DNA from 3 places in the Paenibacillus sp. FSL R7-0128 genome. Region 1 is predicted to be linked to each of the others. Evidence: riboswitches for the same ligand, from Rfam matches in the RefSeq annotation. Region 1 holds a riboswitch; each other region holds the start of a gene.
The links. Region 1 has a riboswitch for cobalamin ahead of NST26_RS08575 (energy-coupling factor ABC transporter permease). Riboswitches for the same ligand answer to the same signal wherever they lie in the genome.

Region 1 (9,684 bases):
GAATTCCACGAGCAGCGCCGGTACGCTAAGCGCATAGAACAGCAGCGCTGTGCCGAACAGCATGCCATAAGCACGGAAGGGAATACGGGCCTGCAATACACACCAGGACATCATCCATAGGGTAATTGCAGCCTGTAGTACCGGATGTACGGTGTAAGAGAGAAGGAACATCAGGGCTGCGAACGAGCTTTTCCACATCGGGGACAACTGGCGCAGAGCATTATTGTAAGAGAGAACGTCAATCCGCCGGATCACTTGCTGCTATGCTGCTTCGTCCCGCCTTGCTTGCCCTTGAGCAGCCCCAGGGTATAACCGATCACACCGGCACCAATCGCGGCCTGCAATGCAAACAGCATACTCTCCGTCTCACCCGGCAGCTCGGTCAGCGGCTTGAACCACGGCTTATAGTCAGGATTCATTTCGGTAATCACACCTTCAGCCGCATCATCGGCCCCGCCGAATTCCCCATTAACCAGCAGCAGCGGCAGAATGACCAGCAGAATAACAACCAGCAGCATCAACCCATTTTTCCATTTATTGCTCATTAGGCTCTTCCTCCGTTCACCTTGCGTTTCAGCAGCGACAATTCATTCGGGCTATACGATTTCAGCCAGTTCCAGAGCAGTACCGTCAACAGCCCTTCACTGATAGCCAGCGGGATTTGCGTCACGGCAAAGATTCCCCCGAATTTGAGAAAAGAAGCCAGAACGCCGCCATCCGCCGCCGGAAAAGCCACCGCCAGTTGGAAGGAAGTCACTACGTACGTACTCAGATCAGCCACCGCAGCCGCACAGAACAAGGCTAGCTTCTCGCGGTCCGGCATTTTCATCATCAGCTTATACACTGCATATCCGGCAAAAGGACCCGCCACCGCCATCGAGAACGCATTGGCTCCAAGCGTAGTGATCCCGCCGTGCGCCAGCAGCAGCGCCTGAAACAGCAGGACAATCGAGCCGATTACGCTCATGGGCAGCGGCCCCAGCATTACCGCACCTAGTCCGGTACCGGTGGGGTGGGAGCTGCTTCCGGTCACGGAAGGCATTTTGAGCGCAGACAGTACGAAGGTAAACGCCCCGGCCAGACCCAGCAGCAGCTTCAGCTCCGGATTCTCCCGGGTCATGGCTCTCAGCTTGAAGATTCCAAGGACAAAGAACGGGATAAACGCCGCCCACCAGAACACCGCCCAGCCAACCGGCAGGAATCCTTCCATAATGTGCATCGCCCGGGCCGTCCCCGGTTCGTTCAGCATAAAGTACACCGTAAATCCGGCAACCAGTGCCGCAAAGCTCCACCATCTGTGCTTTTTCATTTGTCACCCTCCATGTTTGTTGATTTCCCATTACAGATCATAAAGCCCAAAAAACCCACCCTATAGGGTGGGAGTGTATGTACGCAGGCAAGTTCGATAGAGCGCGCAACCCGTGGCGAAGCGGAACAAGGTGCTTTTCACCGTCCCATCACTATGGGCCGTATCCTTGTATCCAGCAGCTATAACCGGGGATCACCTTGAAGCACCAAGCTTTCTCCGGTCCATCAGGGCAGAACGCCTCTTCTCATTAACCTATCCGTACACCGCTCCTATCCGCGTAGAGTCGTGGTGTGCGTAGACAAGGTAGGTCTCCTGGCTTGGAATACAGGCGCTGCAGACTTCGTCTTCCCCGGGGGCTTCCCGAGTGACCTCATGAAGTGCAGCTCTTCCATACAGTGGCGGGACCGCTCGGGAGTTGCACCCGATTCCCTGTTATCCCTTGCCGCTTCCGGCAAGAGCACCTTGTTTCATTGCTAATTCATCTCACATCATAGCGGACAGAGATTGGCCTGTCTGTGATATAAATTGGAAAAGCTCGCCTGCAGCCAATCATGGCTTGTAGAAATTTTATTTGAGTAATATAATTATTAACTATATAACCTGAACGTGGAGGCATCCGATGAAACTTGATCTAACCGAACAATCTTTGCCCGTGTACGAGGCCCTGTCCAGTACCGTGCGCCTGCATATGCTGCGGCTGCTGTCCGATAAGCCCATGAACGTGAAGGAGCTGGCCGCAGCCCTCAAGCTCAGCAGTGCGATTATGACCATGCATGTGCGCAAGCTCGAAGCCGCCGGGCTGATCCGCAGCCATATGGCTCCCGGTAAAAGCGGTCTGCAGAAGATCTGTACACTGGCCGCCGACGGGGCTGAGATAGTTTTTCCGGGACAGGCCCGGACTCCGCGCAGAGGGTACCGCAAGGACATCCCTGTGGGGCATTATTCCGACTTCCAGATCGAGCCTACCTGCGGACTGTCTACGACAGAGAGGGTCATCGGGCACTTTGACGATCCCCGTTATTTCTGGGACCAGGAGCGGGTGAACGCCGGGATTCTCTGGTTCGGAAAGGGGTTCGTGGAGTATAAAATCCCGAATTTCCTGCTGTCGAGCCAGCAGCCGGAGGAGCTTGCCATCACGATGGAGATCGCCTCCGAAGCCCCGTCGGTCAACAACAACTGGCCGTCGGATATTACCTTCACACTGAACGGACAATCGCTCGGCTTCTGGACCAGCCCCGGTGACTACGGAGATAATCCGGGAAAATACACCCCGGCCTGGTGGCCTGCACTCACCAATCAATACGGCCTGCTCAAGCAGCTGCGGATTACTCAGACGGGTACCTTCATGGATGGGCAAAAGCTGTCGGAGGTCACCCTGGATCAGGTAGGCATCCGCAACAAACAATGGACCTTCCGGCTCTCTGTCGAGGAGGATGCCGAGCATATTGGTGGCCTCACCCTGTTCGGCAAGGGCTTCGGCAACTACAACGAGGATTTGGTGTTTGAGTTGTTTTATACAGATGGCGTGGCAGATTTGCCGGGTCCTATATGAAAGCCAGATTAGGGTGTGTAGAAGGTAGGTAGGTAGGTAGGTAGGTAGGTAGGTAGGTAGGTAGGTAGGTAGGTAGGTAGGTAGGTAGGTAGGTAGGTAGGTAGGTAGGTAGGTAGGTAGGTAGGTAGGTAGGTAGGTAGGTAGGTAGGTAGGTAGGTAGGTAGGTAGGTAGGTTAGTTTTCGTTTCAGCTACTTTTAGAGCTAATACTCCTTATTTCTGCTTAACGCTCACTTTCAGCAAAATTCAGGTGCATTAGTGCTCTTCATTTCTGCTCAACGCTCACTTTCAGCAAATTCAGGGGCACTTATGCCCCTCGCAACATCCATACAGCCCACTTCCAACCGCACCAAAGGGATTTTTCCCTCTCATTTCCTCATCTAGCCCACTTTCCGCCGCATCAGAGGGATTTATCCCTCTCATTTCCTCCTCCAGCCCACTTTCCACCGCATCAGTGGGATTTATCCCTCTCATTTCCTCACCCAGCCTACTTTCTGCCGCATTAGAGGGATTTATACATCTCATTTCCTCACCCAGCCCACTTTCCGCCGCATCAGTGGGATAAATCCCTCTCATTTCCTCCTCCAGCCCACTTTCACGCCGCATTAGATGGATTTATCCCTCTCATTTCCTCTTCCTCCCCCTCACCTCCACAACGCAAAAAAAAGCCCCTCCAACCGCCGCATTGTGCAGGTTGGAGGGGCTATCGGTGATCGATCCGTCTCTTATGACAAGAGCGGCTTCTAGCCTATCTTTTCGCCTGGCCCCTAGCCGTTAGGCGTGGGCCGTCATTCCGCCACCGGCTGCCACTTGCCGCCGCCGCCCGGCAGCGGACAGCTGCGGGCCTTCAGCCGGGCCACGACGGGAATGATACAGCCGCAGGCGGTACAGGTTACGCCATCCTGCAGCTTGGGGCAAGCCCCGCAAAGCGCAAGCCGCTCGGCATAGACCTCGTCTGAAGCGGTATTGCCGGGGTTGAACATGGAGGACGCCAGAATGCGGGCAATCTGTGCTTCCGTGACCTTGTACTCCTCCCGGCATCCTTTGCAGGCTGAAGTGGTTGTCATGCAGTTCTCTCCTTAGGCTTGTGGAGTGATGGCCAGTACCGTTACCGACATTGGTGGCAGCTCTACAGTCAGCGTATCCCCTTCAAGCTTGAAGGCGCTGAATGCCTGCGGTGTTACAGCTTCCGGCTGCTCAAAGCTATTGTGGGCATCGATGGAAGCTCCGGCCAGCGTTGTTCCGCTTACGGATGCTTGACCAGCCAATCCGCGCAGGGCAAGCGGCAACACTGCCGATGACGCGTGATTCAGGTTACACAGGCTGACATGAATGATGCCCTCAGCATTGACTGAAGCCGAAGCCGATACTTCAGGAATCTCTACGCCATCATAGCTGTATACCGGGCTGTCCACGGTGAACTCCAGCAGTTCTGCATCCTGATGCACCTTATACATGTTGAATACATGATAAGTAGGAGTCAGGAGCATTTTCTCGCCTTCGGTCAGAATAACAGCCTGCAGCACGTTCACGGTCTGGGCAATGTTCGCCATCCGTACACGGTCACTGTGCTTGTGGAAAATATTCAGCGTCAAGCCGGCCACCAGCGCATCGCGGATCGTATTCTGCTGGTAGAGGAAGCCCGGGTTCGTACCCGGCTCAACATCATACCAGGTGCCCCACTCGTCAACGATCAGGCCGACTCTTTTCTCAGGATCGTATTTGTCCATGATGGCAATATGGCGGGTAACCAGCTCATCCATGAATAGCGCCTTCTTCAACGTTGTGAAGTATTCGTCTGTTCCGAAGCCTGTAGCCGCGCCCTTATGATTCCAGTCCGAATTAGGCAGGGTGTAATAGTGCAGGGTAATTGAATCCATGAAGCGGGTAGCTTCACGCATCAGCACTTCCGTCCAGTTATAATCATCCGAATTCGCACCGCAGGCGATCCGGTGGATCTTGTTGTCTCCATAGTTACGTACATACGTCTGATATTGGCGGTACAGATCAGCATAGAACTCAGGACGCATGTTACCGCCACAGCCCCAGTTCTCGTTGCCCACGCCGAAATACTTAACGCTCCAGGCATCTTCCTGGCCGTTCTTCTGACGCAGCTCAGCCATTGGCGAGACTCCGTTGAAGGTCAGATATTCCACCCACTCGGACATCTCTTGAACAGTTCCGCTACCTACGTTACCGTTGATGTACGGCTCGCAGCCCAGCATCTCGCAGAGGAGCATGAATTCATGTGTACCGAAATGGTTGTTCTCTACCGCGCCGCCCCAGTGTGTGTTGATCATCCGCTTGCGCTCTTCGCTCGGGCCGATACCGTCCTTCCAGTGGTATTCATCGGCGAAGCAGCCGCCCGGCCAGCGCAATACCGGAATTTTCATTTCTTTAAGCGCTTCCACTACGTCGTTGCGGATACCTTTGGTGTTCGGAATAGGGGAATCTTCGCCCACCCAGATGCCTTCATAGATACAGCGTCCAAGATGCTCAGCGAAATGTCCGTAGATGTTGCGGTCAATCTTACCTTTGCGGATGTCGGTGTTCAGTACAATGCGTTCTGCCATGGGAAGTTAACGCTCCTCTTTAGATTAATATATTTGTTAATCATTTAACACTTATATTAACATTATAATCAAGCTTCCTCTAGTTCGTCAATCTTTATCTTAAGCAGCACCTCTCGCATTCCCGCATTTCACTTCCCCGCCAAAAATGATATTATGGACACACAAATACAGCATAATTGGAGAGTATGATGATTAGACCTATCAATAAAGATATATCGCTTCTTAGCCAGAAATCTGCGCCGGCCACGGAGAAGGATCTGCCCGTGTTAATGGATCTTGTGGAGACCCTGAACGCCAACTCCGACCGGTGCGTCGGCATGGCTGCGGACATGATTGGCGTCAACAAACGCATCATCGCCATCCGCGTGGAGCAGCAATTAACCCTTTCGATGATCAATCCGGTGATCGTCAAGCGTGCCCGTCCTTATGACACTGAGGAAGGTTGCCTGTCGCTCGAAGGCGTACGTCCTGCGAAACGATACGACTATATTGAGGTAGAGTACCTCGATTATAATTTTAAAAAGCACCGGGATAGCTTTACCGGATTTACGGCGCAGGTTATCCAGCATGAGGTGGATCACTGCGAGGGTATTGTCATTTGAGCCGGGACCTGAGAGCGATAACCTTCAGCAAGACGGCCGCCGAGCAAATTCTGAGGAATGAGACCGATACCCGTACGCTTTTGTCAGAATATCCGGAGTACAAGGAAGAAGTGCTGCTTGAGATCAATGCCCTATCGAGCCAAAAGCGCGCCAACCTGATCCATAATCTGCTCGCCAGCTATACCAGCAGCGCCATAATAGCGAAGAACAAAATTGTCAAAAGCGGCTTTAATCAAACCACTATCAACGCTTTTCTTCCTAATATTATTAAAGCCCGCTTTGCCATTTATCTGATCGAACAGCTGCAATTAGCGGTGTCCGCCGAATCAGCCTCCGGGCCTGTCCGGTTCAATCTCTGGGACGGTTATATTCTGCAGAAGCTCCTGTTCAAGGAAAAGCTTGTACGCAAGCCCGTATCGCTCCCTCTGTTCCGGGTATGCTGGAAGCTGATTATCCGCCCCAAAGTGCTGATGCCGCTTGTCAACAAACAAGGGATCTACTGCTTCTATTCCCGTACGTTAATCAAGCGCTTGTCCGCTCTGATCGGAGACAAGGCATGCCTGGAGATCGGTGCGGGTGACGGTACCTTGACGAGATTCCTTAACGATAACGGCACGGCCTGCCAGGCAACCGATGATTATAGCTGGGCGCATTATATCACCTACCCGGATTTTGTGGAAAAAGCCGATGCCAAAGCCGCCCTGAGCAAATACGCTCCTAAGGTTGTGCTTTGTTCCTGGCCGGTGCCCGGCAACCCGTACGAGAAGCATGTTTTTAATACGGAATCTGTAGAGTTGTATATTGTAATCGGCACAAGAGATCCGGCGATCACCGGTGACTTCGACGCGTATGATAAGGCTAAGCATTTCAGCATGGAGCTGAATGAGGAATTATCGCGCCTGCTTGTGCCGCCCTCCGGGGACAATGCGGTTTATCTCTTCACACGCAAACAAGACAGTACACACTCACGATAGGTGAGTATCTACTGTCTTGTTTGGTTTGCTGTCTATTCCGGCCTCAGCCCAGATCTCCCAGCTCAATCTGCACGATCCCCCGGTCATCCCGCACCTCGGCGATTCCGCCGATCAGATGCATCAGGCTGCCGAACTCCAGCTCCTGGAACTTGCGTGCCGCCGTATCCCGCTGCAGCTCCCAGAGACATTCGGCCAGCTCGCAGACTACCGGCACATCACAGCGGATCTCCGCCAGCTCGCGAGAGAGATGCAGCATGTCGAGATCCGCTTCAATCTTGGCACGTACGCCCTTGGGCAGCAGATGCAGGTTCTCAATGACCCCTTCTACCGTGCCGTATTCGGTCAGCAGCTTGGTGGCCGTCTTCTCGCCTATGCCCTTCACTCCAGGATAATTATCGCTGGTGTCGCCCATGAAGCCCTTCAGGTCGATCACCTGCGCAGGAGTGAGGCCCCGTTCTGCCAAAAGCTCAGCCGGATCATACACTTTATAGTTAGAGCGGCCTTTTTTCATAATCACGACCTTGACGCTGTCATTCACCAACTGGAGCATGTCGTGATCCCCCGTCAGAATATAGACCTCCGACTCCCCGCTGTAGCACGAAGCCAGTGTACCGATGCAGTCATCTGCCTCGTATCCGACCAGCCCGATATTCGGCACGCCCAGCTCTGCCACAACCTCCTTCACGAGGTCGAACTGCGGGATCAGCTCCAGCGGCGCGTCAATCCGGTTCGATTTGTAGCCTTCGTACTTCTCCGAACGGAACGTGCCCTTGCCCATATCCCAGCAGCAGACCACATGTGAAGGCTCAAACGTACTTACCGCATCGAAAAAATACTGCAAAAATCCATACACCGCATTCGTCGGCAGTCCGGCGCGGGTCTTGCGGATATATCCACCATAAGAGGTAGCATAAAAAGCGCGGAACAGCAGAGCCATTCCATCGACAATCATGACCCGGCCCTTCATTTCTGTTGCTGTGCTCATGTGTAACCTCTCCTTGTATTCCTTAATTTAGGCGTTGCTCCAAGCTTCGGCGTACTGGTCTTCCTTGTAGCCTACGGTAACCTTCTTGCCGTCAGTGACTACCGGACGCTTAATCAACATTCCATGTGCAGACAGCAGTGCAAGCTGCTCGTCTTCGCTTAAGTCTGCAAGCTTATCCTTCAGGCCAAGCTCCCGGTAGACCTCACCACTCGTATTAAAAAACTTCTTCAGCGGCAGGCCGCTGTGCTTCACCAGCACGCGCAGCTCCTCCACAGTTGGCGGCTGCTCTGCGATATGCTGCAGCTCCAGCTCATGCCCTGCTTCCTTCAGCCATTTCACTGCGCTGCGGCAGGTGCTGCACTTGGGATATTGATATACTTTCAAGTTACTCATCGTCTTCTCCTTCTATTATAATGTGCAGCAGTGATGCTAGTCCTACAGGTCGTCACTGCTGCTTAATCGTTGACTGGACCGTCTGCATAGCTGCGGCTATTCCCGACCGGCAATACACCAGGAATCATTAGGTGGAAAATGTACAACTATTCCATTCAAATCCGCATTGTGAGAGGAAATAGTTGGATTTTCGGCACTTAAATCGGGAACAATCGTTACTTTGCGAAGTATGGGGCAATATTAGTTGTACTTTTTCCACTTGCTTGCCGCGGAGCTGCCATATAGCCGGGAATAAGTGCAGCCTGGCACTTATTTGTCTGCTGTTGTGCTCCTGCGGTGGCAGAATGGTTACTCTATGAACAGTCGGAGCATATAAATTGCTGCCCGCTGCGGCAGCTGACAGCTGCGGCCAGAACATGTCCGGCGCTTACTTACCGCGCCGACTGCCGGAGCTTCTCCTGCAGCAGCGCCATATCCGGCGGCAGCGGAGCCTCGAACACCAGCTCGGCATGCGTCACCGGATGCCGGAAGGCCAGCCGCACCGCATGCAGCGCCTGGCGCGGAATGGCCGCGTCCAGCTCCGCGATCTGCGCGAGCCGGGCGGCGTCGCCTGGCGGCAGCGCCGCGCCGTCTGCGGTCACCGCCAGCTCTTGCACCTGTTGCTCCTCGCCGCCTGCGGTCACCGCCGACTCTCCCGCACGCCGCTCCTCGCCCGGCGCTGACGCCTCCGCCCGGCTGTCAGCCGCCTGCCCATACAGCGGGTGACGGTACATCCCGTCACCGATCAGCGGGCAGCCGACCGACCCCATATGCACCCGGATCTGGTGGGTGCGCCCGCTCTCCAGCTTCAGCTCGACGCGTGAAGCGGCGCTGCCATAGACCTCCTTGACCTCATACCGGGTCAAGGAGGGATAGCCGTCCGGCGTTACAATCCGCCGGTGCGGCTCCAGCGGGTCGCGGTCGATCGGACCGTCGATATCGCCGCTGGGCAGAGCAGGCACGCCGTGCACGAACGCGGTATACCGCTTGTCCACCGTTCCTGCGATCATCTGTTCAGAGATGTGCTGGTGGCTGTACGGGTTCTTGGCAATCACCAGCACCCCGGAGGTCTCCTGGTCCAGCCTGTGTACGGGGCGGAAGCGGACCCGCTCGCCCTTCTCTGCCCAGTAATGAACCACACCATTCGCCAGGGTCTCGGTATAATGGCCGTGGGTCGGATGGACAATCATTCCTGCGGCTTTGCTTACCACAAGCAGATGCCCGTCCTCATACAGAATCTCGAAGGGAATCGGCTGCGG
Region 2 (9,684 bases), 1.7 Mb from region 1:
TTTAATATAAAATAATTCATCTTATTTTTTTGTGAAATATATCACATTATTTGAGTTAATTTATAAAACCCATTGATTATTTTTTGAAGGATGAGTTACAATGCGAATATACGTTCTCTTCGAGGGGTTGAGAAGGATGCAAAGAGCAGAGAGCCAGGACAACCTGCTGGTCAAATCTTATATTTTGCTGCCGCTTATTCTATCCGCCTTCGAGCGCGATGCTTCTGCTATAGCCTCTGAGCTGCGCACGCCTGCACCTTATCTGGAGGTAATCCAGTCGGCCGCTCATGCCGCTTCTGCCGATCTGCGGGAGGTCCGTGCCGGAATGCGCGCACGTGGTCTGAAGGTCTATGAGCAGCAGCGGCTGGAGACGGGTGTTGAAGCCAAATTTGTCTGCAGGGGCTATCACGAACGGATGCTGCTGCTGGATGATGTGATTGCCGCCCAGGCCACTCTGCATATGCGCAGATATCTGGGTATGGAGAAGATGGAGCAGCGCTAACAAAGAAGCCTGCCGCAAGCGGCAGACTTCTGCATTAAATGATCGCCCGGATGCGGCTACATTAACAACGTCCAATACCCCAATGTGCCGCATATCACCACCACAGCTACCGGGTACAGGATTCTCCGGCTTACCTGATCCCTGAACGCAAGAAACAAACAAAGCATACAAAGCCATGCAATTAGAAGGCTTCCCATCTATTATGCATACGCTCCTTCCCGGCATTTCTGCCCCTCTCCAGCGGTAGACCGCCTCAGAGCACAACTCTCCTTATATATAGGAAGATTTCCCGCCGAATATCCCAATTATACCAGCTGACAGCCAATCTGGAGCAATTTTTCTTCACATTGCCGTCAAGAAATTCACAATTCCTCTTCCAGCACAGGATATTCCCAGAAACCCAGACGTCCCTTAGCAGGTATGGGATGTACCAGCGGAACAACCTTCTCTAGCATCCAGGCATACCTTCCTTCGGCATAATTGCCGAATACATATTCATTTCCGCCCGGCCAGCCTTGCTGCGCAAGCTCCGGCGTCACCTCACAGCAATCCGCAATGCGGCTGACTGCAATGATCTTGCCGGTTGGCAGGTTGTCCGCAGTGTAACCGTAACGTGCCAGCAACGACTGATACGGCTCCGTCCGGCAGATCGCCTTATTCACCTGCATCCCGGCATGAATGGCTAACTCTCCCCGGTGGGCGGTCCGCCAGGTCCGGGTTTCGATTTGTTTTTCTCCCAGCGCAATTAACGTGGCCCACGGCTGGCGAATGGTTAGGCATTTCATAATGCAGCTTGCCTCCTCTGTTGAACACCTTTTTATTCAGAATGACTATGGCCTTCTATGGGAAACATTAATAGCTAAGAAGGGGGACTGACGAACTATGGGTAACGGATTAGATCAAGGGTACGGGGTATTAAAATGCAAATTATCTAATGAGAATACCATATATAAGCTAGGTGTCAAAAATAATCATGTCCAGGTACTGGTTGAGGTTGAAGGTGATATTAATAAAAAGTACAGGGTGGCTATCAATATCAGATCAAGCGCAAAAGCGGAACATTTACCGGAGGACACCGCAAATCAGGTGCTTTATTATGTGGGCGAAGATTTCAAAGCGGAAGAAACGGCCCGTTGGCTCACGCTTGAATCCGGCTTCACGAAGATCACCGGGCATAACCGGAGCCTTGCCCTTGATTATATCAGGGGAAACCTGGTGATTCCCAGTAAGATGGTAGCTCTGCCTAATACGAACCGGAATGAACCCGAAGACAGCGATCCCCGCAACAATCTTTATGATAAAATCACCTCTTATCTCAAGGAGGCACAGCAACAGGATGCAACCCTGTACGTATTCGGCGAGCCTTGGGGACCCGAAGAGGATAAGCCTGATAAGTACTTCGGCTTCTCCCCTGGGCAGGGCGTTCATAATATTCATATGAACCAAGGCAATGCGGGCGGGTACGCCAGTGAAAATGGCACATGGCAAGACGGCGGCGTCCTTATTCATTTCGAGAATGAACACAGATGGGTGGCTATCTTCCTGGCCTTCCAATCCCAATCCTGGTGTACCAACGACCAGGGAGATGCCACCAAGCCGGTTAGTGAATGTAATCATACCAATGCTTTGTCATGAGCCAGCACCATCGCATTAACCGCTGATACGATATCCTTGGCATCCAACTGTTCATCCAGCCTCAAATGAAGTTGTAAGGTAGAGACTGATGATTGGTTAGCAGAAACAATGAGCTCGACCTCATGAGATGAAAGCACCTTTGCTTGCAGGATTTGCAGCCAGGGGATAATATCCGGTAACGCTTTATCCTCCGAAGGACCAATTTCCATGCCATCCACCCCAATAGGTGAACGCCCGTCGAAATACTCAATCCTTAGCACAGGATAAGAGGGGAGACTGTTCCTCTTCGAGGTCCTAGCGGCTTCCAGCTGATGGCGGGAGGTTTGTTTACGACCGATAACTATTTTCCACAAAACGATACACAGGGAGGGGATGAAGAAGCAGAGCACCGCCAACCAACCACTGGAGGTCTTGATATAGACGGCAAAAAAGAGGGCTGCGGATAGAATCGCAAGCAACCAGATGTAGAGCTCCTGCCTCCATTTGGACTGGCGCTTCCCGGATACTGGAGGAATGGACTGTGCTGGTTGAATATCGGTAGCTTGCTCCGGTTGAGCTGCCGTTCGTTCCCTCCTAGGCAAATGCTCCCCATTCAGCATATAAAAGTTATCGGCTGCTCCCTGCCAGACCTTCTCCTGCGAGGGATGCGGCGACTGCCAGAGGGTAACGTATTCTTGAATGTCTTTTAGATACAGGGCAGGATCGCCCGTGAATGAGAAATATTGCGAAAGCTCCAGATGAATAACAGCAGAAGAATAACGCTGTACATGGGTCGATAAGGTTACCAGCCACTCATGTACAGGAGTGGAAAGCGCTGGGAAATGGGCCAGCGTGCCGGGTAAACTCAGGCGCAATTGCTCTGCAGCATCCGCCCATGGAATCTGCCATTGGAAGGCCTCTGAAAAATGTTCCCACTCAGGCAAATCCTCCACATCCGGTTGGTCCATATGGGGTTGAATCTTGCTCCAAGCTTGCATAAGCTGCCTGCTATAGCGCTGGAACTGGTCTTGGCTGACTAGACAAAACCATATTGGAGCGAGAAAATTATTCGTTTCGAAAGCTGTATTCTCATAATCAATCAAATCTGTATCGGCACTGGTAACACTCAGGAATGTCCGGTTTCCCATATAAGATCCTTGCCTCCTTGCCTCCTAGCATCCAACCATAAGCTCCCCACTTTACTTAACTAAAGGTTAGAAGAATGGTAGATGTTGATGCTTGCATAGAAAAAAGGCGCAGTTCCAAAAAACCGGAAACCCGCGCCACTATCGACTTTGTAAGAATGCTGGTGAAGGGAATTGAACCCCCGGCCTACGCATTACGAGTGCGTTGCTCTACCCCTGAGCTACACCAGCTTACAGACGTTTGCGTCTGCCAAGCAAAAAATATTATAACTCTTCCAGCGGAAAACGCAAGCCCTTTTTCCGCTGGTTGCTGTGTCCTCAGCCGTGCATCAGCCCCAGCCCGCGGAAATAATCCAGTGCGAGCTTAGCGCTTGCAAGGGAGGACTCCTCATAGGCCTCTTGCTCCACAATATAATAGAGAATTCCGCTCTGCTCCGCGATCTCGAAGACGCTCCGGAAATCAACCTCTCCCTTTCCGAGATCGGTCTCCTCATTGTCTGCTCCGAAGTCCTTCATGTGAACCAGCGGAACACGGCCGGCGTACCGTGACACATAATCAACGGGCCGGGCTCCCCCCCTGTATACCCATCCCAGATCAAACTCAGCCAGCATATGCTCGGCAGGAATCTGCTCCAGCCAGATATCGATGACCGCCTTGCCGTCAACCTCTTTGAATTCATAATCATGGTTGTGGTAGCCGTACTGCATCCCCGCCGCCCGGACCATCGCGGAAGCCTTCTCCAGGAATGGAATGATTCTCGTTACATCCTCTATGGAAGGGTTCGGCGGAAGCGGTGCCGACGGGGTGATCATATATTGCAGTCCGAGCTCTACACCGTATTCAATCTCTTTGGCTAATGCCTGTTCCATCTTATCCAGACTGCTGAAGTCCAGGCCTACATGCGCCGAAGGAGCCGCCAGGCCAAGTTCATCCAGCTTACGGCGCAGTTCCCCTGCAGATACACCGAAATAACCGGCGAATTCCACTGCCTGGTACCCCATCTCTGCCACCTTGGCCAGTGTGCCGAGGAAATCGCGTTCCGTCTGGTCACGCAGTGTATACATTTGAATTCCGATCTGCTGAGCTGCTTCTGCCATGAATAATCCGCTCCTTATTATCATTTCTGATTAGATACTGTATTCCCGCTACTCTCCCTGTAGCTTGCGCTCCACGGATTCCAGCTTGCTGCGACTGGTCGAGATCTTGTCGCGCCGGTCATCGATCTTGAGCGAGGTTGAGACTCTCTGCGCCCCGGCGGTGAACGGCGACTCGTGCAGCGCTTCTACCGCAGCCAGAATCCGCGCTACCGGCCCCTCAATAATCGTACCCATAGAAGTTAGCTCGTAGGTAATGCCCTCCACCGTCTCCAGCACGCGCTGCATCTCGGCCACATAGCTGCTGAGACTGGTGCTGCCTGTCCCAATCGGAATAACGGTCACTTCGCCAATTGCCATTGTGAACTGCCTCCTAATGATCTGATGTGCCTGCCTCTAACTTATCCTCTTATTGTAACGCTTCGCCAGGCTTGCTACAAATCACCTGCACCCTCTCTATTCTATTAATATCCGTCAAAATGATTACCAGGATTAGACGCACTCTATTTATGGATTCTTTGTGGCGTATTTTCGGAGATTTTATGAAAAATTCACGGCAGATTCATAGGAAAGTTGTGGATTACCTGTGGACTAACTGTGGATCAGCTGTGAGTAAAAGCGCCGAACCCGCTCCCCGTGCGGGATTGCAAAAAAACATTTACAAACACAATATATTGCGGTAGCTTTAATAGATAACAACAAAATATAGTAGAAACGGGTGTTTCACCCCTTGTAATAGAGGTGCGACTTAATAGGGAAGCGCGGTGCAAAACCGCTGCGGTCCCGCCACTGTAACCGGATGCTCCCAGGGTGCGATGCCCAGGGCCGCATTCTCCGGCTAATTGCCACTAAGGGGCGGAATAAGCCCCCCGGGAAGGCGCCGGAGGAGTTGCCGGAAGCCAGGAGACCTGCCTGTTTCGGTGGCACCGCTTAGACTCCTGCGAGGAACAGGGAAGGTGTCCGTATGCGGCCTGCAATAGCAGAGTTAGCCTTCCGTCAATCGGGCCAGAGGCTGCCGATACCTGAGGACGATCGCGGATTATTTTCAGGTATCGGCTCTGCGGAATATACAAGAACGGGCGTAAGCTATTTGCCCCTTGTCTGCTCGTATATTCCACCCAGACCACAGGCAAATTTCCGCTTCCCGGATCTTTGCATCATGCATTCGGGCATTTCCGGCCTTCCCGGCCGGAGGTGCTTTTTTAACGCTTACAATACCCGAGAGGAGAGAGTTATATAATGACGCTGCTGGAGAAACGTTATAACGAAGGACAAGCTGCACAGGAGGATCTTTTGGAAGAGGTCATTCATCTGGGACGGGATATTATCGACAGCCGGGATCTGGATCTGCTGCGCGAGAACGCCAACCTGAACGGGGAGAGCTTCTCCGGCAAAATGAGCAAATTCGGCAGTGAATACTCCAAATGGTATGCCCGCAACTTCACCATGCCGCCGCAGCTGGTACAGGCTACCCTGGATAATGTCGTCTATGTGCATGACCTGGATCAATACGCCATCGGAACCACCAACTGCATCTTCATCCCGTTCGAACGGCTTCTCCGTGAAGGCTTCAACACCGGCAACGGCAGCGTACGGCCTCCCAACTCGATTATGACGGCGATGTCGCTGGTGGCGATTATTTTCCAGTCGCAGCAGAATGCGCAGTACGGCGGTGTGTCCGCCAACAAGCTGGATTATGATCTGGCTCCTTATGTGACCAAGTCCTTCTCCAAGCTCTTCCGCAAAGGTCTGGAGTATTTCGAGGAGAATGCAGAGGTTTCAGAACTTGGGGAGATTACGATGAGCCGCAGCGATCTGGCTGAGCAGTATCCGCGCGCCTTCCGTTTTGCCCTGAAGGAGACGCAGAGCGAGACCCTGCAGGCCGCAGAGAGTATGGTACATAACCTGAATACGATGTCCAGCCGCTCCGGCGGCCAGATTCCTTTTACCAGCATCAACTACGGGACCTGCACCTCCCCGGAGGGCCAGCTTGTGATCAGCTCACTGCTGACGGCTACGATGAACGGACTGGGCAGCGGGGAGACGCCGGTGTTCCCGATTCAGATCTTCAAATGCAAGCAAGGCATCAACCAGCAACCGGGTGACCCTAACTATGAGCTGTTCCTGAAGGCAGCGGAGTGCTCGGCGCGCAGATTGTATCCGAACTTCGCCAACCTGGACGCTCCGCTGAACATGCAATATTATGATCCGGCTGACCCGGATACCGAGTTCGCTACGATGGGCTGCCGGACCCGTGTGCTCGGCGACCGCTTCGGACGCAACCATTGCTCCGGCAAAGGCAACTTGTCCTTCAATACGCTCAACCTGGTGCGTCTTGGACTGGCCCACGGCACGATAACCGGCCGCCGCCTGGCTGCTGATGAAGAAGGGTTCTTCGACGACCTGAATCACTATATGGATATTGCGCTGGACGGTCTGCTGCACCGCTTCCGTATCCAGGCTTCCCAGAAGGCCAAAGCCTCCGATTTCATGATGCGTGAAGGCGTCTGGGAGGGCGGCGAGCAGCTTGCCCCTGATGACAGTGCAGGCGAACTGCTGAAGCACGGCAGCCTGTCGCTGGGCTTCATCGGGATGGCCGAATGCATGAAAGCCATGTACGGCAAGCATCACGGCGAAGATATGGAGATTCACGCCAAGGCTGTAGCCATTGTCCGCCACATGCGTGAATATTGCGACCGCAAGAGCGAGGAGCTTAACCTCAACATCACCTTGTTCGCAACACCGGCCGAAGGTCTCTCCGGTAAGTTCACCAAGATCGACCGCAAGGTGCTCGGTTCTATCCCTGGGGTAACCGACCGTGAATACTATACGAACTCGTTCCACATTCCGGTCTACCATGAACTTAGCGCAGCCAAGAAGATCAGCCTGGAAGCCCCGTTCCATGAATATTGCAACGCCGGAGCGATCTCCTATGTCGAGCTGAACGGCAATGCCCGGAGCAATCCTGCAGCCTTCGTCAAAATCATCAAATATGCGCTGGAGCAGGACATCAGCTACTTCAGCATCAACCATCCGATTGACCGCTGCTCCGGCTGCGGCTATGAAGGGGTCATCGGCACGAATTGCCCGACCTGCAATGCCCATGAGGATACCACCCATATCCGCCGTCTGCGCCGGGTTACCGGGTATCTGACCGGTGACTATCAGACCCGTTTCAATGCGGCCAAGCAAGCCGAAGTCCGGGACCGTGTTAAGCATCTATGAACATCTGCGGATATTATCCGGAGTCGATCAATGAAGGGGAAGGCCTGCGGGCCGTCCTCTTCGTCAGCGGCTGCCGCCACCGCTGCCCGGGCTGCTTCAACCCGAAGACCTGGAACTTTAACTACGGGGAGGCCTTTACCCCGGAGCGCCGGCGGGAGATTATAGAGGAGATTGCAGGCAATCCGCTGCTGGACGGCTTGACGCTGGCGGGCGGGGACCCTTTTTTCTCGGCTGAGGAGGCTGCAGACTTCATACACGAGCTGCGCGCCGAGCTGCCGGCCTTCCCGGTCTGGATCTATACCGGCTATACGTACGAGGAGCTTACGGCTTCCCCGGGCTCTGCGGAATGGAAGCTGCTGGCCTTGTGCCAGGTCGTGATCGACGGACGGTTCGTCGAAGAGCTCAAAGACCTTACCCTCTCCTACCGGGGAAGCAGCAACCAGCGGATCATTGATATTCCGGCGAGTCTGGCGGGAGATAGGGTTGTTCTGTGGGAGCCGGAGCTGAGCTTTCAAGGAGTATAACTCCTAAATAGACAAAGGCACTAAACTCCCGCATCCGGGTGGTTTAGTGCCTTTTGATTGTACCGGGGATGATCGGACCGGCAGCGTAACCTTATTCCGCGGCTCCTGTCTGTCCTGCCTTGCGCCCCACCTTATGCTCCGTCTCCTCCGCCAGCTCTTCCAGCACGCTGTTCAGGCGTAAACGCAGCTCTTCAGCCAGCTCAACTACGCCCTGGTCGTTACGAACCGCCTGGGAGTCTACGGCGTAGACGCCGCCAAGAATGTAGCGGGCGCCAAGCACGGACAGTACCGGCTTCAGTGCATAGTCGATCGCCAGCAGATGTGCAAGACTTCCGCCCATGAAGAGCGGCAGGACGATTTTGCCGGCCAGCCCTTTTTGCGGCACCAGATCCAGGAAGGTCTTCAGTACTCCCGTGTAAGAAGCCTTATATACCGGACTGACTACGATTACCGCATCAGCTTCCGCTACGAGCCCATTCGCCTTGACAATGGCCTCGCTCTCGAATTTGGTATGGATCAGATCCTCCGCAGGCAGCTCCGCCACATTGATCCGCTCCACTTCATACCCGCGCTCCCGCAGGGCATTCTCTGCATACTCAATCACGGCATTGATCCGTGAGACCAGCGAGGGTGTTCCGTTAATTACGACTATTTTGGCCATTTCCGCACCTCTTCCGTCCGCATAATAGGATAAACCGGGCTGCTTCGCCGGGCATCAATACTTTAAATTAGTAATAATCCTAGCAGAGTACAAGGAATATTGTCAAACCCCTCTTATGCTTGCAAACTGCTGCCGCTCTGGTTATAATAAACGGCAAACCTATATCCCGACCAGGCCAACGACCGGCATCCAACCGCGAGGCGTCTGCGACCGGAGCAGCTTCCTGTTCCCTAAGTTTACCGGGTTTCGCCCGTTACCGCGAAGACCAAAGAGGGCCTGATTCCGCGCTGCTTAGCTGCTATACGCGAATGAGGTCAACCTGGGTGGCACCGCGAGCTGACGCTCCTCGTCCCATGGATGAGGGCGTTTTTTGCGTTTTTTTACCCACACTTAAGGAGCGGATGCAGATGTTGGATATGAATTGGATCAGGGAGAATGAGGACCTTGTACGGAAGACGGCCGAATGGAAAAGATTGAAGTTCCCCCTGGAGGAACTTCTGGAGTGGGATGACCGGCGGCGGGAGGTACGCCGGGCCACCGAGCAGCGGCGCGCGGAGCGCAACGCGCTGACGAAGGAGGTCGAGCGCCTGCTGCGCGGGGGCGACCCTGAAGGCGCCGAGCACGCAAAGGCGCAGGTGCGGGGCACCCTCAGCGAGCTGGCGCTGCTGGAGGCGGAGCTGGCAGAAGCGGAGCAGCGCTGCGGCGAGCTGCTGCTGGAAGCGCCGAATCCCGTGTCGGCGGATACGCCGATCGGGCCGGATGACAGCGCGAATGTGGAGCTGCGGCGGCATGGCGCGCCGCCGGTATTCGGCTTCCGCGCGCGGGACCATGTCGAGCTCGGAGAGCTGCACGACATCATCGACCTTCCGCGCGGTGTCAAAGCCGGAGGGCCCCGCAGCTATGTGCTGAAGGGGGCCG
Region 3 (9,684 bases), 1.1 Mb from region 1:
AGGCTACCCAGGTTGCCGACAATCTGGCGGCTCGCCGAGACACTGGAGTCAATCTCCCGCATCTGGGCCAGAATCTGTTCTACTGCATCTACACCGCGTTCCGTGGAGGAGGCAGCCTGCTCCATCAGGCGGGTCATTTCTTGTCCGCTATACCGGGCTTCGGCAATCTCATAGGACATCGTCCGTACAGACTGTGTAGTAAGGGTAATGCTCTCCGCCTGCACATCGAATCCGGCTGCGATCTCGCCTGAGGTCTCAGCGATCATCTGTGAGGCGTGCGCGGTCTGGTCGGCACTGGCGCTCATCTGCTGGGAGGAGGCCGAGAGAATCTCGGCACTCTCCGAGACGCCGCGCATCATATTTTTCAACCCGTCCAGCATGGTATTGAACGATGTATTAATCTGGCCGATCTCATCCTTGGACCGGTAAGCGGCAGAGGCCGTCAGGTCCCCTTCTTCCGCCCGCTTCATCAGCCCCTGCAATTCCTTCAGCGGTCTCGTAATCAATCTGGTGATGATCACACTCAGGACAATACTGAGCAGCAAGGCCAGCGCAATCAGAACGCTGCTTAACGTAACAGAGCTCTTGGCACTGTCAGCCGTCCGTGTATTATGGGCAGACGCATCCTGAATGAATAACGTCGCTGTCTCTTCTAGCAGCCGGACCATTTTGTCACGCAGCTCGTTAAAGGTCCGGCCCGTGAACACCTGATACCCTTCGTCGTTAAGATCGTTATCGGCCAAATGGATAATATTGTCACGCTGTGAGCGGTAATCCGGCAGCAGCAGGGTATATTCGTTCACATAGGCTGCAATCTTGTCATTGTTAAATTCAATCTTCCTCAGTTCGGCCATCAGCTCATTGTTCGTCTGGATATTCTCCTGAATTCTCGCCTTCAGCTCCTGCTTCTTCGCGTCATCCGTTGTAATCAGATCCTCCAGCAGAAAAGACTCAATCGCCCGGTTATTCCCGCGGATCTCCGTTACGAAATAAATCGGCTGCAGATTCTGCCTGTATGTCTCTTCAGACCTGTCAGCCATTCTGGTTGTCGTCAGGATCCCTGTTGTTCCGATCCCGATCAGCAGCAGGATAACCACCGCGATCAGTACAATCATTTTATGCTTAATCTTCAGATGTCTCATTTCCTGTTATCCCGCCTTCTCGATATCTAGCTGTAACCTTACTTATCGGAGAATAACATCGAATTGTTGATGGCCCTGCTAAGAAATTTGTCGAAAAAAGAAGAAAATTATCGTTTTGGTAGAGCGTTATCCATTAATTATAGTTCTATTCACTCTTGAAGCAAGCCATATTTCTTGCGGAATCTCTGCAGCACCTTGGTCCAGCCTCCGGCCAGCACCGCTAAGAAGAATACATTCGACAAGGCATGGGCCAGATCGAAATAAAAGCTTGCGGCAAACGTAACGGCAACCAGCCGCCAGCTAAAGGCATCCGGCAGACTTAGCAGGACCCAGATATTCATAATCCAGCCGAACAGGAACCCCCAGATGAAGCCAAAAACCAGCAGCCCGGCCCGCCGGCGCAATAGCCAGCTCCTCCGTAGCCACCCGGCTGTAAGTCCGGTCATCCCCCAGGCGAACATCTGCCATGGCGTCCAGGGCCCTTGCCCGAAGTAAATATTGGAGACCAGCGCAGCGACTGCTCCGATAACGAATCCCGCCTCTGCCCCGAAGACATAAGCGGAGAGGATGACAACGGCCGACACAGGCTTTACCCCCGGTAATGCGGCAAAAGGAATCCGGCTGACAGCTGCAATAGCGGACAACACCGCTAGCAGCACAAGTTCACGGGACTGGAGCGGTCGGCGCTCCAGACGGATGAACAGCGGCAGGAGAGCTGCCAGCAGCAGCACCACGCTAAGCAGCACATAATGCCGGTCAGTGAATGCTGCGGTAAGCGCAAGCCCCGCGATGAAGAGTCCCAGGGCAATTAGCAGCGGTATGCGGAAGCGGGCCATGTGCGAATCACATCCTCTATTGTCAATGCCTGCGGCAGCCAGTCCCGCACCATCCGGTTGACTGCCGTGGTATAGAAGTAGTTGCTGCTGAAGAACTCCGCCGGTGTGCCTTCCGCCGTAATCCCCCCGTCAAACAGGAGAGCGCAGCGCGAAGCATGCTTAGCCGCGAACTCTACATCATGCGTTACGATAAGGATACTTATCCCCTGCCCGCGCAATTGCTGAAGCAGGGCGGCCAGCCTGTCTTTGGCGGCCGGATCAAGTCCCTTGGTGGGCTCGTCCAGCAGCAGAATATCCGGCTTCATCAGCAGCATCATGGCAAGCGCGGTCTGCTGCTGCTGCCCTCCGCTGAGATCATGCGGATGACTCTGCAGCACCTCCCGGAGCTGGAATACCTCAAGCAAAACCTCAATCTCGCTTGCTGCTGCTTCAGGCGATAACCCGGCGTAGCTCCCCATATGCTGCAGTTCCTCAGCCACCGTATCATAGCTGAAATAGAGCAGCGGATTCTGCGCCAGCAGACCGGTAGTCTTGCCCTTGGCCAGCTCTATCTTGCCGCGCTGCGGCTTCATCAGCCCGTTCAGCACATGCAGCAGGGTGGACTTGCCCGCACCGTTTCCGCCCATGACTGCCAGGAGCTCCCCCTGCTTAAGCGTCAGCGTGAGCTTCCTCAGGACCTCCCGACCCTCCTTCTCATACCGGAAGGTTACTTCGCGGCAGGTGAGGAGAGACGCTGCGGCGGGACTATTCAAGTTATTAACCAGTTCAGCGCCTGCGGCAGCGTCCGTTCCTGCCATCAGGGAATGTATCCAGCGTCTGCCCTCACGCACGGTCAGCGGAATATTCTCCGGCGCAGCGGAATCCGCTTCCGGAGCAAGCGACAAGTACAGGCGTGAGGCGGCTGGCAAGTAACGCCCAGCGGAAGTCAAGGCTCCGCTGCCGGTCTGCCGGGCGAACAGGCGGGGGGCGGCATCGGCCAGCAGCTTACCGTCTTCCAGCATCAGCACCCGATCGGCCAGCGGCAGCACCTCCTCCAGCCGGTGCTCGCTGATGATCACTGTGACCGCCATTTCCTCGTTAAGCCGCTGCAGCGCCATAATGAATTCCCGCGCAGCAACAGGATCAAGCTGGGAGGTTGGCTCATCCAGCAGCAGCACCTTGGGCTGAAGCAGCAGCACTGAGGCCAGGTTCATGAGCTGCTTTTGTCCGCCTGACAGCTCATGAACCGGACGGTAGAGCAGCGGCTCCAGCCCGAACAAGCCGCAAATCTCCGCCAGCCGGGTCCGCATGACAGCAGGCGGCAGCCCCAGGTTCTCCATGGAGAAGGCCAGCTCATGCCAGACCGTATCCATCACGATCTGTGCATCCGGGTTCTGGAAGACCATCCCGATCTCCCCGGCGGCCACCGCTGCCGGAAGCCCGGACAGAGGCTGCCCTTTGTAGGTCAAGGTTCCGCTGGATGAACCCACCGGAGTGAGCTCCCGCTTCAGATGACGCAGCAGGGTGGTTTTGCCGCTGCCGGACGGGCCGCAGAGCACGACAAATTCCCCCTCTTCTATGACGAACGATAGCTCATGGAGCGTGTCCCTGTCTTCTTCAGGGTATCGGAAGGATAATTGCTGTGCTTTGAGGATCTCCATAACCATTTCTCCTTTCCTTCCAGTCCCGCAGGAATCAGCACGAACAGGCAGAAGCTCCCGTACATGACGGCCTCCTGCCAGCCGAAGTCCGCTGGTCTCATCCGGGGATAGATCTCCAGCTTGCCGTAGCCCTGCACCCAGAACAGCAGCGTAACCACACCGCTAACGGTTAACAGCAGCATCACCAGCTTATCCTGCAAATCGGCCTTGTATATCGTGTAAGTGCTACGTTTGGTGCTGCCGTAACCACGCGCTGTCATGGAGTCTCCAGTCTGGAGGGCTTCTTCCAGCGACCAGGTCAGCAGCACCTTGAGCAGCGTCATTCCATCTGTCATTCTTTTCTTGAGGCTTCCCGTACCGGTATCTACCCCGCGCAGACGCTGGATCAGCGTAATCTGGCGCAGCCGCCGCTGGAACAGCGGCACGAACCGGATGGCCATCAGCGTCAGCAGCGCCGTTCTCGGCGCAGCCGCCGCGAACAGGTACATGAACTTATCTGTAGTCACCGTGTAATTGTAGGATATAAACCAGATAAAAATAGTAAGCAGCATAGTCATCATCATCAGCCCGTACAGCACAGCCTCCAATGTAATAGGCTGATCCAGCCAGTAGAACAGAATATGCGCCCCTCTATGCGAGAACAGCGGGTTCAGCAAGGCCACGGAAGCTGCCATCAGCAGCATAAAAGGCAAGCTGCGCAACAGCAGCCGCCCTTGGCCCTGCAACAGCAGCAGTGCCAGCAGTCCGGCTATCTCTGTAGCCAGAAATAACGGATGGAAGACCAGCAGGGCGAACAGCAGCAGCCCTGCATAATACAGCAGGGCTACTACAGGATGCATGGAACGGAAGCCGCTGCTCATGGTGCTTTGGCCCCCAGGTCTTTGCCTAGATCAAGCGTATACAGCCACTCGATGGTATCCCCGGGCTCGACGCTCCAGCTACCCGCAGCCTTGGACGGAAATTCTCCATTCACCTTGTACATCCAGCCGCTCTCTGCCCCGTGATCACCTTCGTACAAATTATCTATACCTTCCACGTAAGCAAACGCCTTGCTGCCCTGATATTCCATCTGGATCTTCTGCGCCCGTGTAATCCGCTTCAGCAGGTCCAGCACACTCTCGCCCTTCTTGATCTCGTACTGGGCAGCAGCCAGAATCACGCCATGCTCCTCATCTCCGGTGATGGAGAGGGTGACTACGTTGTCCGGCTTGGGCGTGGCGGCTGGCGGCTTGGCCGTAGCCGCCGGAGCGGGCGCGGGGGTCGGCGGCTTGGGTGTGGCCGCCGGGGACTTGGCGGGCTTGCTTGCGCCCGCCGATGGCTGCGTCGCCGCGGCGCCTGGCGACGCAGGCTTGGCGGGCTCGCTCGCGCCCGCCGAAGGCTGCGTCGCCGCTGCGCCTGGCGACGCCGGGGACTTAGCGGGCTCGCTCGCGCCCGCCGAAGGCTGCGTCGCCGCTGCGCCTGGCGACGCCGGCTTGGCGGGCTCGCTCGCGCCCGCCGATGGCTGCGTCGCCGCTGCGGCTGGCGACGCCGGAGCTGCCGTACCTTCCGCAGGGGCGGATGGTACGGCAGTGCCCTCAGCGGCTCCCGGCAGCGGAGCCGCTTCGTCTCCAGGCCGCAGCGTCTGCGCGGCCGGGGTCCCGGCGGGCGGCTGCGGGCCGCCGCCTGCCTGATCCGGCTGCCCAGAGGAGCAGCCGGGGAGCAGCAATACCATCAGCAGGAGAAGCAGCGGAGCCAGCCTTCCCCGGCCTCTTTTGACTAGATAGAACATTACCTGCACACCTCCACAAAAAGGGAAAAGAACGGGGGCCAGTCAGCCTGTTCCCCGTTCCTTCATACACCTTATGCTTACTTTTCAAGACATATCCGAACTAATTCCAAGCAAAATCGCCTGTCTAATGGGCCTGCAACGCTTCAACAACCCTATACGCCTCAACTACTCATCGGCACGGGGGCGTTAGTTAGATTTTCTACACTTAATTATTCTTGTTACGCACCTGTATAGAAATTAGTTGGATTTCAGGCATCTAATTCTGCCCACAACCCATCATACGGGAGCTTCGGGCGTGAATAAGTGTTGTTTTTCCAACTAACTCCCGCTTTGCAGCAAATCCTGCCAAATTAGATGTCATTTATCCACTTATTGTCCGCCCCAGCGTACAGCACCCATCCTGCAGCGGAATGGAAATTTCAACTAAACTATACCATCCCCTACTCTTACTCAACTATGGCAATCTAACCGCTACAGCAGCAGCCATCTCACGGGTTACCACAGCAGTAGGCTCGAATGCGCCGCCGGTACCGCTCATATATCCAAGTCCCGTCACCGTACGGACAGCGGACAATGCATAGTCGCTAATCTTATCTTCATCGCTGAATTTACCAGCCCCTGCTCCTGCTCCGGCTGATGTAGCATCCAGCTTAAAAGCTCTAACCATCATCACAGCCATATCCTGGCGCGTAACCAGCCCGTCCGGGTTGAACGTTTTGGCGCTTACGCCGCTGATGATTCCTAGCTCCTTCGCCCGGTTCACTGTTCCATAATACCATGTACCGGCCTTAACATCACTGAAGGCCCCAGCAGAAGACGCCGCAGACGGCTCGTTCCCGGTTAACCGCAGCAGCAGCGCTGCAAATTCAGCACGGGTAATATTCTTTTTCGGTGCAAACAGCAGGCTGTTCTCACTCACACCGTTCATCAGCTTGCGGTCATACGCCGTGTATACCGACTCCAGCGCCCAAGGCGAGATCGACTTCACATCACCAAAAGCCGGACGGTCCGCCGCCGCAGAAGCCACCGTTACCGGGACCGTATGACGCACGATGGCCGGGGTTTTATCCTTCAGATATCCCGTAACCGTCAGGGTATATTTATTTGCTGGCAGTCCTCCGGCCACAACAGCCACGCCCGCAGCATCTGTAACTGCTGTTTTGCCGCCGATGGTTACCTGTACGCCTGCTGCCGGTGAGGTTACCGGATCGGAGGTGAAGGTCGCCTCATTCCAGACCCATTGCTTCTGGGTTACCTGCACCTTCAGATCTTGTCCAGGCTGCGGCTGTCCGGGAGTCACGGTTACGGCATCAACCACCTGCGTGTTGTCCCCGCCATAATAGATCACAACGCGGTCATTCTCCTCCAGCGCGAAGTCGCCCATCCCTACACTTGGATAGATCCATGCTCCGCCGCGTGCGACTACATACATCCAGCCATCATATCCGCCAAAAGTACCCGCAATCACGCCGCCGATCCCCGTCACATAATTGCCTGCTTCATTGACCAGAGCCAGGCGCTTGGCTGCTGCTGTCTTATCCAGTGCCGTAAGCACATTTCCGGCGTATACGCTGCCCTCAGCCAATGTTCCATTCGGACCTTCAACTGTAACCGAGACACTTACCTGAGGATTCTTCACTGGTGTGCCGCTAAAATCAAAGAGCTTACCGCCTGTTCCAAACAGCTTGTACGCTACCAAAGCCTCCAGTGCCTGCTCTGTAGAGAGCGGATTGGAGCTGCCGCCCGCAGTGTGGGCGAACCCGCCGCCTGTAGCGCTGAAGCTCAGCAGCTTGCTGACCAGATTGATTTGGCCTTTGGTATACTCTGCTCCCGCCGGATCAATGCCGAAGGCAGACAGACCGATGATGGCCTGAGCTACACTCTCGCTGCTGTCGCCATATCCTCCGTTCTTATCCTGTGCCTTAGCCAGCCAGGCTGCCGCCCGCTGACCGGCAGCATTCACTGCCGCTTCCTGCTTATGTCCAGCCAGTGCGTTCAGCACCATCGCTGTCATATCCGGATCACTCGCACCCGTGGTCAGAGTAAAGCCTCCGTCCGGGTTCTGCTTCGCCAGAATCTCTGCCAGCAGCTTAGACTGTGTCCATTTCGCATTTGCCGGGATTGTATAGCTGCCGGAATCCAGAGCGAGCAGTGCATAGACCGGATTATTCAGCGTCTGGCCGGTAATTGCATCGTGATTGTAGAGCTTCTCAATCAGGTTATAGCCTGCCACATTCGCCGGGTCGCCGCCAAGTGCCTTAACGGCGAGCGTGATCCGGGCATAGTCCGTAGCTCTGGCAAAAACACCCTTAGCCTCAGCCACCTTGCCTTCAAGCGCCTTCAGATAGCTGGCAGGAACCTTGTAGCCTGCTTGCGCAAGGCCAATCGCCTGCCAGTCCGACTGGACTCCGTTCTTCAGCATGAACTCCGCAGTGGCATAGACCGCAGCAGTTACGCTGGCTGCCTCACTTGCGGGCAGAGCGGATACCGCGGGTGCGGAAGTCCCGCCTGCCTGTGCAGCAGCAGCTTGTCCTGCCGGGGCTACGGCTGCTCCCAGCAGTGCGAACAGCATAATGACAGCAAGTCCCAGCCGTGTGAACCTGGATGATAGAGAATGGTTCTTCATAACTAACCTCTTTCCTGAAATAGAATGGATGAATCCTGCTTCCTCCGCAGATAGAGCGGCAACCTAAAGACCGCCCTGTGCAGGGCGGCCGGGGAAGAATACAATACAGGGCGGCTGAAGGAGCCGATTACTCTCCCACACTACATACAATACAGCATATACAGCCCTCGCCAATATCAGCATCTGCTTTCACATTCTTACCCCCGAAGAATAGAAACAACAACGAAAAAGGCAGGTCTCCTGGCTCATACTTCACCGCTTCCCCCGCCTTCCCATCCCGTTAGCAGGACAGTGGCTCCTCAGGAGTTGCTCCGTATTTACAGTGGCGGGACCGCGCCGGACTTGCACCGGGCTTCCCTTTTAAGCAGATTCCTCTATTAGACATAGCCCTGCCAGCATCTGCTAGCGACAGCGCACGGCCTCTGAGGCAATCTGCACCTTTTCCCAAAGCTTATTAAATTTTAATATTCTGAAACAATCATATCTACTATTCCCCTGTATGTCTATAGACAAGCTATTTCTATTCCATCCACTCGAGTCCCGCTCATTCTGCACAAAAATCCTGAACAGCACATGCCCGCTTCCCCGGCACATCGTACTATTCAGGACTATGGAGTGACTCTTCTGCTGTTAATTAAGGCGTTGGCGGTACTAGCGGAGACAGCGGCAGCAGGCGATTGTATTATGTACATTAGAATTCGTGTAAAAGCGGCCGATAACGCATTCTGCTGCATTTTATACAATCGATTGTGGCAAATAACCCTCCGCCGGGCCAAATTCCCAAAATCTAATGTACCGAATACAACAGAACACCATATTAGGCTCGATATGCCTCATTCTAGTGTACAAAGTGCAATCGAGCAGCTTCATTCGGACACTAACACACTTAACTAATTACTTTATGCTCGTATCAGCCTGCCGAAGCGCAAATCATTGTACTACATAAAGTAGTATGCACCAGGCTCTGACCAGCCCACCATGCCGCGCTGTATGCGCCCACAGCAGATCAGCTACCGCAAGTCGATCATCAGGTCCTAACTAATCAGCATTCATTTAATCCCCTAGCTTGCTGGGGAGCTGCCGTACCCCGACTAACTAAGGTACTGTTCTAGCTCCAAACGTTATGCTTAAATGCAATCTGTACAACTAAATCGTCTGATTTACTGACAAATGTACTTTTAGCTGTATTTCGTGCATCTAAAATGCTTCCGTATCCGCTTTTTGGCCCATTCGGGCAAATTTAGTTGTATAGAATACAGTTAGGAGAGGTGTGCCTTCCTTTTTACTGTTTTTAGTTGTATAGAGTACACCTATCACTGTAAGCAATGCTACTCAGTACCATCACTTGGTATCGAGTCAAAACCATCAGTTAGTTGTATAAGTCGGCTGAGTGACTAAGGAGCGTTACTAGATAGCGTTAGTTAAAAGCGACACTCGGTAGCGTCAGTCAGTTGAGTGAGTCGGTAGCATTAGTCGATTGTGTTGGTCGATTGCATCAGTCGGTAGCATTAGTCGATTGTGTTGGTCGGTAGCGGCAATCAATTGCGGCAGTCGATTGCATTATCCGATCGCGTTAGTTAAAAGCTTACGCAGCCTGCTTGTTGCCGCTGTGTTATTCCGCGTCCGTGTCCGCTTCCGGGCTTGCGGAAGCGGACGGCTCCGCACTAGGCGC

Region 2: linked by a shared signal. The riboswitch ahead of NST26_RS01760 (anaerobic ribonucleoside triphosphate reductase) and the one ahead of NST26_RS08575 (energy-coupling factor ABC transporter permease) in region 1 are both predicted to bind cobalamin.
Region 3: linked by a shared signal. The riboswitch ahead of NST26_RS04095 (S-layer homology domain-containing protein) and the one ahead of NST26_RS08575 (energy-coupling factor ABC transporter permease) in region 1 are both predicted to bind cobalamin.

The regions. Positions count from the first base shown of each region.
Region 1 is NZ_JBBOCD010000001.1:2,098,685-2,108,368, reverse strand. It holds gene cbiQ (cobalt ECF transporter T component CbiQ) at 1-255, opposite strand, end outside; gene NST26_RS08580 (energy-coupling factor ABC transporter substrate-binding protein) at 252-545, opposite strand; gene NST26_RS08575 (energy-coupling factor ABC transporter permease) at 545-1,309, opposite strand; cobalamin riboswitch at 1,595-1,789, opposite strand; gene NST26_RS08570 (ArsR/SmtB family transcription factor) at 1,929-2,861, shown strand; gene NST26_RS08565 (hypothetical protein) at 3,157-3,435, opposite strand; gene NST26_RS08560 (DUF6171 family protein) at 3,648-3,926, opposite strand; gene NST26_RS08555 (alpha-N-arabinofuranosidase) at 3,939-5,432, opposite strand; gene NST26_RS08550 (peptide deformylase) at 5,621-6,034, shown strand; gene NST26_RS08545 (hypothetical protein) at 6,031-7,008, shown strand; gene NST26_RS08540 (5'-3' exonuclease) at 7,052-7,993, opposite strand; gene NST26_RS08535 (arsenate reductase family protein) at 8,021-8,386, opposite strand; gene NST26_RS08530 (RluA family pseudouridine synthase) at 8,818-9,684, opposite strand, start outside.
Region 2 is NZ_JBBOCD010000001.1:417,317-427,000, reverse strand. It holds gene NST26_RS01795 (hypothetical protein) at 137-502, shown strand; gene NST26_RS01790 (ASCH domain-containing protein) at 865-1,287, opposite strand; gene NST26_RS01785 (YukJ family protein) at 1,385-2,137, shown strand; gene NST26_RS01780 (hypothetical protein) at 2,116-3,264, opposite strand; tRNA gene NST26_RS01775 (tRNA-Thr) at 3,421-3,492, opposite strand; gene NST26_RS01770 (sugar phosphate isomerase/epimerase family protein) at 3,580-4,359, opposite strand; gene NST26_RS01765 (MTH1187 family thiamine-binding protein) at 4,408-4,716, opposite strand; cobalamin riboswitch at 5,056-5,286, shown strand; gene NST26_RS01760 (anaerobic ribonucleoside triphosphate reductase) at 5,596-7,581, shown strand; gene nrdG (anaerobic ribonucleoside-triphosphate reductase activating protein) at 7,578-8,105, shown strand; gene ssuE (NADPH-dependent FMN reductase) at 8,197-8,766, opposite strand; gene serS (serine--tRNA ligase) at 9,174-9,684, shown strand, end outside.
Region 3 is NZ_JBBOCD010000001.1:992,596-1,002,279, reverse strand. It holds gene NST26_RS04120 (methyl-accepting chemotaxis protein) at 1-1,142, opposite strand, end outside; gene NST26_RS04115 (ECF transporter S component) at 1,292-1,978, opposite strand; gene NST26_RS04110 (ABC transporter ATP-binding protein) at 1,951-3,618, opposite strand; gene NST26_RS04105 (energy-coupling factor transporter transmembrane component T) at 3,534-4,478, opposite strand; gene NST26_RS04100 (DUF4430 domain-containing protein) at 4,475-5,386, opposite strand; gene NST26_RS04095 (S-layer homology domain-containing protein) at 5,841-8,012, opposite strand; cobalamin riboswitch at 8,226-8,419, opposite strand; gene NST26_RS04090 (GAP1-N2 domain-containing protein) at 9,625-9,684, opposite strand, start outside.